One region of the Micromonospora sp. DT229 genome, then DNA from elsewhere that is predicted to be linked to it. Evidence: riboswitches for the same ligand, from Rfam matches in the RefSeq annotation. Region 1 holds a riboswitch; the other holds the start of a gene.

Region 1 (3,751 bases):
TCCGGCGTCCGGCCAGGCCCACCCCGGCAATCACCGTACGCAGCGGGTCCGCCACATTCCGGCCACCTCGGCCGCCCACCGCGACAGTCGTACGACCGGGCTGAACCGACTCGCCCGCCGACACGTACTCCGCTGAAGAGATCGTTGGGAGACTATCGAATGGGCGCCGATCACAGCCGGGCCGCTCCGCCCACCCCGCCCGGGGTGCGGCGGATCCTCATCGTGACGGTCGTCCCCCTCTTCCTCGTCACGTTGATCGCCGCCCTGGTGCTCTGGCCCCGCGACGCCCCTCGCCCGGAGGCCGCCGACGACCTGCCCCGCTACCAGGGCACGGTTACCCGGGTGGTCACCGAACCCTGCCCGCCCAACCCTGCGGTGCCGGAGGGCACCCCGACCACCGGCGGGGGCCCCTGCGGCACCGTCACGGTACGGATCCAGGACGGCCCGGACGCCGGGCAGCAGGTCGACACCCCCATCCCGGCCGGGCCGGGCGCCCCCTCGGTGAGCGTCGACGACGAGGTCATCCTGGTCTCGCTGATCGACCCGGAAGACCCCTCGATCAGCACCTACAACATCGCCGAACACCAGCGCGGTATGCCACTGATCTGGCTGGGGGTGCTCTTCGCCGCCGCCATCGTGGCCTTCGGACGACTGCGCGGGCTGGCGGCCCTGGCCGGACTGGCGGCCAGCTTCGCCATCCTGCTCACCTTCGTGCTGCCGGGCATCAGCGCCGGTCAGCCGCCGTTGGTGGTGGCCATCGTCGGCGCCGCGTTGATCATGTTCGTGGTGCTGTACCTGACCCACGGGGTGTCCGCGCAGACCTCGGTGGCCGTACTCGGCACCCTCGGTGCCCTGGTGCTCACCGGGCTGCTCGGCCTGGCCGCGACGAACGCCACCCACCTGACGGGTTTCGGCAGCGAGGACGCCACCACCCTGTCGATGTTCCGGGGCGATGTCGACCTGCACGGCCTGCTGCTGGCCGGCATCATCATCGGCTCACTGGGGGTCCTCGACGACGTCACCGTCACCCAGGCCGCGGCGGTCACCGAGCTGGCCCACGCCAACCCCAACCTGTCCCGCCGCCAGCTGTACCGCTCGGCCACCCGGGTAGGCCGGGCGCACATCGCCTCGGTGGTGAACACCATCGTCCTGGCGTACGCCGGCGCCTCACTGCCCCTGCTGCTCCTGCTGACGGCCGACTCCCGCGCCCTGGGGCAGATCCTCACCAGCGAGTTCCTGGCCCAGGAGATCGTCCGCAGCGTGGTGGCCACCCTCGGGCTGATCGCCGCCGTACCCCTGACCACCGCCCTGGCCACCGTGGTGACCACCGCCGGTCGGCAGCGTGGCGGGACGGACCTCGCGGCCACCGCCCCCGACGAGGTGGCCGCCGTCGGCGAAGGCCGGCCCCGGATCCCCCGGCCGACGACGGACCGGGCCGATGCACTGCGGGCCCTCAGCGATCCGCGTACCCGTCACACACCCCCCGCCACCCGTTCGGAGTGGCCCGAACCGGACAGGAGCACCGACACCCCATGGTGACACTGCTCAACGTGAGCACGCCGACCACATCGGTCGATATGCGTGGCGCTCGTCACCCATTGCGATTACGAAATGACGTATCTCGCCGGGTTCGGTACGTAGAAGCCCAGACGGACTCTCGGGTAACCTCACTGCCGGTCACCGCCGAAGGCGCGCACCAGCGCCTGCGGTGCCACCGCCCAATCGCCGCCAGGCGAGCCGGGGACCCAGGTACCTGGGGTGAATCCGCACCAGCGGTAGGGGCCACTTCCGTCCCGAACCCGTCAGCTAACCCGGTCGGCGGTCGATGGAAGGGAAGACAGTGACGGCACCCCTACGCCGCTGGTTGACGCCCGTGGTGGCCGTGTTCGCCGCGTTCGCCGTCTTCGCCGGTCCCCTGCCGGCGACGGCTGCGCCGAACGCCCCCAAACCAGCCGGTCATGATGACGACCCGCCAATGCTCAACGAGCTGATCGAGGCGACCAACCGGGACTACACCAAGGCCAAGTCGAAGCTGGAGAAGTCCAAGAAGAAGCAGCTCAAGCTGGCCGTCGAACTCCGCCGCGCGGAGGCCGACCTGGACTCCCTCGCCCCACAGGTCGCCGAGATCGCCACCCAGTCGTACCGGACCGGTCGGGTGGGCGCGATCGCCATGCTGTTGCAGACCGACGCACCGGACTCCTTCATCCACCGGGCCTCCGCCCTGGACGAGCTGAACCTGGTCAACAGCAAGAAGCTGGCCGAGGTCAACGCGGTCAAGCGCCGCGCCGAGACGGCCAAGCTGGCGCTCGACGCCGAGGTACGCGAGCAGCAGAAGCTGACCAACGACATGGCCCGCAAGAAGAGCGACGCGGAGAAGTCCCTCCGACTGGTCGGTGGGGTAGGCCTCACCGGTGGCCTGGTGGCCGCCACCTCCCCGGTAGCCCGCCCCGGCCCCAACCGGGCCTCCGACGGCGGCTGGAAGCCCGAGTCGTGCAACCAGGACGACCCGACCACCTCGGGCTGCATCACCGCGCGCACCCTGCACATGTACAAGGAGGTCAAGCGGGCCGGGTTCAACCGGTTCGTCGGCTGCTACCGCCCGGGTGACAAGTGGGAGCACCCCAAGGGGCGGGCCTGTGACTGGTCGTTGCAGAACAGCGGTTTCCGACCCTGGTACAACGACGACACCCGGATCTACGGCAACAACCTGGCCGCGTTCCTGGTCCGTAATGCCGACCGGCTGGGTGTCTACTACGTGATCTGGAACCGGCAGATCTGGTTCCCGGCGACCGGCTGGAGTTCCTACAGCGGCCCGTCGAACCACACCGACCACGTGCACGTCTCGATGCTCTAGCGTCCCCGACACCACTTCGAGGGCCGTCCCGCCGTCTGGGTGGGGCGGCCCTCGTCGTAGGTCGTGTGGGTGGGTGGCCTTCGCCGTCAGGTTGTGTGGGCGCGCGGCTCACGCCGTCCGGTGGGGCGCTCCTCGCCGTCAGGCGGCGAGGGCGGCGGTGGCGACCAGGTCGGCGGGCTCCGCGGCCACCGCCCGTGCCTCCCCGGCGGCCAGCCGGTACGACATGCCGACCACCGCGCAGCGCCCGGCGGACACCTCGGCGGCCAGCGCGGTGGAGGCCTCCAGCATCGCCGTCACGGTCTGCGCGATGTGGATGTCGACGATCTGGTCCAGCTCCTCCACCCCGGCGGCCTGCGCCCGGCGCAGGCTGGGCACCACGGCGTCCACCACCGCGCCCAGGTGCCCGGCGGGGGTGGTGCCGGTGGCCAGGGCCGCCCGGGCCGCCTGCACGGCACCGCACGAGTCGTGCCCGAGCACCACCACCAACGGCGTACGCAGGACGGCCACCGCGTACTCGACGCTGCCCAGCACCTCGGGGCCGATGGTGTGCCCGGCGGTACGGACCACGAAGAGGTCCCCCAGCCCACGATCAAAGATGATCTCGGCGGCCAGTCGGGAGTCGGAGCAGCCCACGATCACCGCGAAGGGATGCTGCTCGGCCGCCACGGCGGTCCGACGCCCGGCGTTCTGGTTCGGATGCCACGGGGTGTCGGTGACGAACCGTCGGTTGCCGGCGATCAGCTCGGCGAGCGCCCGCTGCGGGGCACCCGGAAGATCCGCGGTGAGCAGTTCACGCTCCAGCCCTGGGTGTGTTCCGATCGCGGGTCGGCTCATCCGGCGTCTCCTCGCTGCTCATGCGATGCCTGGTCACCCCGGCCGACGCTGGTCGCGGGCTGC
Region 2 (3,751 bases), on a different contig from region 1:
CACCCTCGCCCTGGAGCCCTTCGAGCCCACCTTGGTGCAGCCCTCCAGCATCGACGTACGCCTGGACAAGCTGTTCCGGGTCTTCAACAACCACCTCTACACCCACATCGACCCGGCGACCCGGCAGGACGACCTGACCTCCCCGGTTGAGGTGCCCGACGGCGAGCCCTTCGTGCTGCACCCGGGCGAGTTCGTGCTCGCCTCCACCCTGGAGGTCATCTCCCTGGGTGACCAGCTCGCCGGGCGGCTGGAGGGCAAGTCCAGCCTGGGTCGGCTGGGTCTGCTGACCCACTCCACCGCGGGCTTCATCGACCCCGGCTTCTCCGGGCACGTCACGCTGGAGCTGTCCAACGTGGCGAACCTGCCGATCACCCTCTGGCCCGGCATGAAGATCGGTCAGCTCTGCATCTTCCGGCTCTCCTCGCCGGCCGAGCACCCGTACGGGTCGGCCGTCTACGGCTCCCGTTACCAGGGCCAGCGCGGCCCGACGCCGAGCCGGGCCTGGCAGAACTGGCGCACCTGGCCGACCCGCTGACCTCAGCCGGGCCGACCGAAGCTGTGGACGGGGCTGCTCTCCATCCGTTTCATCTTCACCGGCTGACCGGCGCGGGAGGCGTGCACCACCCAGCCGTCGCCGACGTACATGCCGACGTGGTGCAGATCCCGGTAGTAGAAGACCAGGTCACCCGGGCGTAGGGCGCTGCGGGCGACCGACCGGGTCACCTGACGCTGCCGGGCCGCGTTGTGCGGCAGGGCCACCCCGGCCCGCGCCCACGCGGCCAGCATCAGACCGGAGCAGTCGTACGCGTCAGGTCCCTCGGCTCCCCAGGAGTACGGCTTGCCGATCTGGGCGCAGGCGAACTTCACCGCCACCCCGGCCGCCTCGCCCGGATAGTCGGCCGGACAGGGCGCGGGTCGCAGCGGGCCGCCACCACCCCGGCCGTACGCCCGCAGGCGCAGCCGCTGCAACCGGTCGATCTCGGCGTCGATCTGGCGTCGCTTCCCCGCGAGGGCGACCTCCGTACGGATCAACTCGCCGATGGCCACGTCCAGCCGGGCCTTGGCGGCGGCGAGTTCGTCGCGTAGCGCGCTAGCCTGCCGTACGGCCTGCTGCTGGTGGTGGGCGTACCGGTCGAGCAGGCCGATCTGCTCCACGAGCTCGCCGGGCGACCGCCTGCTGCCCAACAGCGCGTTGACGGCACCGACCGTGTCACCCATGTACGCCCGTGCCGCCAGGGCACCGACCTGGGCCATCGCCTCGTCGACCTGGCGCTGGAGGGGAGCTATGCGGGCGGCCAGGGAGTCCGCCTCCCGGCGCTTGCCGGCCAGGTCCTGCCGGGTGGCGTTGTGCCGTTCGATGAGTGGTTCCAGCCGGTTCCAGTCCGCGTCGATCTGGCGCTCGATGGCGTCGACCGACGGGTCGGCGTGGGCCGCCGTGGCGCCGCCGGTGAGGATGACGGCGGTCGCGGACAGGGCGGCGAGTGCGGTGGTGCAGCGGTACCAGTGGGATCGCGGCGCAGCCGTCACCGGGCCGGGCGTCGTCGCCCGGGGTGACGGTGGCCGCGGGGCATGGTGTGCCACCGGGCTCCCAACTCCTTCTTCCCCATACCGCCTACCGGGTTAGCTGACGGGTTCGGGCGGGAAGGGGGCGCCCTACCGCGCGGATCGCGGATTCACCCCGGGTACCTGGGTCCCCGGCTCGCACAGGCGACTCGGCGGTGTCGGACCGTCACCACCCCGGATGGGCGGAACTGCCATCGGGCCGACAATTGCCCAGCTTAGGGACGACCTCCGTCGATACACAACAGATCCACGCCGTGACGCAGGGTGTCCAGATCCGACAAAAGAGCAGGGCCCCCGATCTCTTGACCGAGAGCCCTGCTGATGTTCCTGTGCGATCCCTCAGCCGGGTCGACGGAAGCCGGCGACCGGCATGGTGGTGATCGGAGAGACGTTCACCGGTTTACCCGCTCTGGGCGCGTGCACCATTTGATTGTTGCCCAGATAGAGGCCGACGTGACTGAGGTCACTGCGGAAGAAGACCAGATCGCCGGGGCGGGCTTCGGCCCTGGAGATGGCCTTGCCCTCGTTCCACTGGGCGCCGGTGAAGTGCGTCAGGTAGATGCCGGCGGCCTTGTACGCGTACTGGGTCAGGCCGGAGCAGTCGAACGAGTTCGGGCCGGTGGCCCCCCAGACGTACGGCTTGCCGACCTGGGCGCAGGCAACCTTGATCGCGGTCCGGGCCGCCTCGCTGACCACCCCGTTGATGGTCGGGCAGTTGGTGGTCCTGACCGTGGTCACCGGCAGGGACCGCTCAAGCTGCTTGATCTTGGCGTCGATCTGCTTCTTCTTCGCCGCCAGCTGCTTTTCCTTGGTCTCCTGGTCGGCGATCAGCGCGTCGAGCTTGGCCTTCTGGTCGTCGTACTTCTTGCGGACCTTCATCACGCCCTCAAGCTGCTGCCGCTCGTACGCGGCCAGCCGCTCCAGCAGCGCCATCTGCTCGCCCAGCATGTCCGGCTTGGCGTTCAGCAGCACCGCGCCGAGTTCCTGGGAGGGCCCGTTGACGTAGTACCGGGAGGCCAGGTCGGCCACCCGGTTCATGGCCAGCTCGGCCTCCAGGGCCAGGGGCTGGATCTTCTTCTGCAGGTCACCGGCCTTCTTGCGGTTGACCCTCAGCTGCGACCGCACCTTGTTGTACTGCTCGATGGTGGGCTCAAGCTGCTGCCACTGCTTGTCGATCTGGCGCTCGATCTCCTCCACCGAGGGTTCCGCGTACGCGGGGGCGGCGATCAGGCCGGCGCCGACCGCGGCGGCGGCCACCAGCACGACCAGGCGGTGCGCAGCTCTCCGTAGGCCACCTGGACGGCGCGGCCATCCCGGTGCAGGACGATGGAGGGGCATGGTTGCCACCGGCAGCGACTCCTTTGCAACCGACCGCCGGGCGTCCCGCGAGCGGTTGAGGGGCGAGACAGACGACCCGCGGCGGTCGGTGCCCAACATTAGGGAAGGCGCGGTGCGGAATCAAGGCGACCAACGGTCGATTCACGTTTGCGCGACCAACCGCACACAAAGGGTGTCGATCATTTCGTTATAGTCACGCACGTCAATTTAAATAATGAGGTACGGCGGGCCACATCGGGCCCGCCGTACCTCGTACGGTCAAGTGCTGGTCAGCCGGCGACCGGCTCGCTCTCCTCGACGCCCCGACCCTGCTCGGGCCGGACCGACCGCAGTAGGACACTCGCCACATCGACCACCTCGACCTGCTCGCCGGCGCCCTTGCCGTTCACCCCGTCGGTGAGCATCGTCGAGCAGAACGGGCAGCCGACCGCGATGGTCCGCGCCCCGGTCGACATGGCCTCCTCGACCCGGTCCACGTTGATCCGCTTGCCGATCCGCTCCTCCATCCACATCCGGGCGCCACCGGCACCGCAGCAGAAGGAACGCTCGCTGTTCCGCGGCATCTCGGTGATCTCGGCGCCGACCGCGCTGCCCAGCACCTCGCGCGGCGGGGTGAAGATCCGATTGTGCCGGCCCAGGTAGCACGGGTCGTGGTAGGTGACCCCGCCGTCCACCGGCTGCACCGGGGTGAGCTTGCCGGTGGCGACCAGGTGGGCCAGCAGCTGGGTGTGGTGCACCACCTCGAACTCCCCGCCGAGCTGGCCGTACTCGTTGCCCAGGGTGTTGAAGCAGTGCGGGCAGGTTGCGACGATCTTGCGCTTGGCCTTCTCCCGGCCCTCGAAGGCCTCGT

What was found. Region 1 has a riboswitch for cyclic di-AMP ahead of ACLQ2T_RS23570 (coiled-coil domain-containing protein). Riboswitches for the same ligand answer to the same signal wherever they lie in the genome.
Region 2: it holds a riboswitch for cyclic di-AMP, as region 1 does, so the genes downstream of both, ACLQ2T_RS00290 (NlpC/P60 family protein) here and ACLQ2T_RS23570 (coiled-coil domain-containing protein) in region 1, are expected to answer to the same signal.

The regions. Positions count from the first base shown of each region.
Region 1 covers NZ_JBNCLD010000018.1:75,174-78,924, forward strand. The annotation lists gene ACLQ2T_RS23565 (YibE/F family protein) at 160-1,539, shown strand; cyclic di-AMP (ydaO/yuaA leader) riboswitch at 1,706-1,836, shown strand; gene ACLQ2T_RS23570 (coiled-coil domain-containing protein) at 1,841-2,854, shown strand; gene ACLQ2T_RS23575 (carbonic anhydrase) at 2,993-3,688, opposite strand.
Region 2 covers NZ_JBNCLD010000001.1:58,455-62,205, reverse strand. The annotation lists gene dcd (dCTP deaminase) at 1-535, shown strand, start outside; gene ACLQ2T_RS00290 (NlpC/P60 family protein) at 538-1,527, opposite strand; cyclic di-AMP (ydaO/yuaA leader) riboswitch at 1,595-1,728, opposite strand; gene ACLQ2T_RS00285 (NlpC/P60 family protein) at 1,903-2,901, opposite strand; gene ACLQ2T_RS00280 ((Fe-S)-binding protein) at 3,171-3,751, opposite strand, start outside.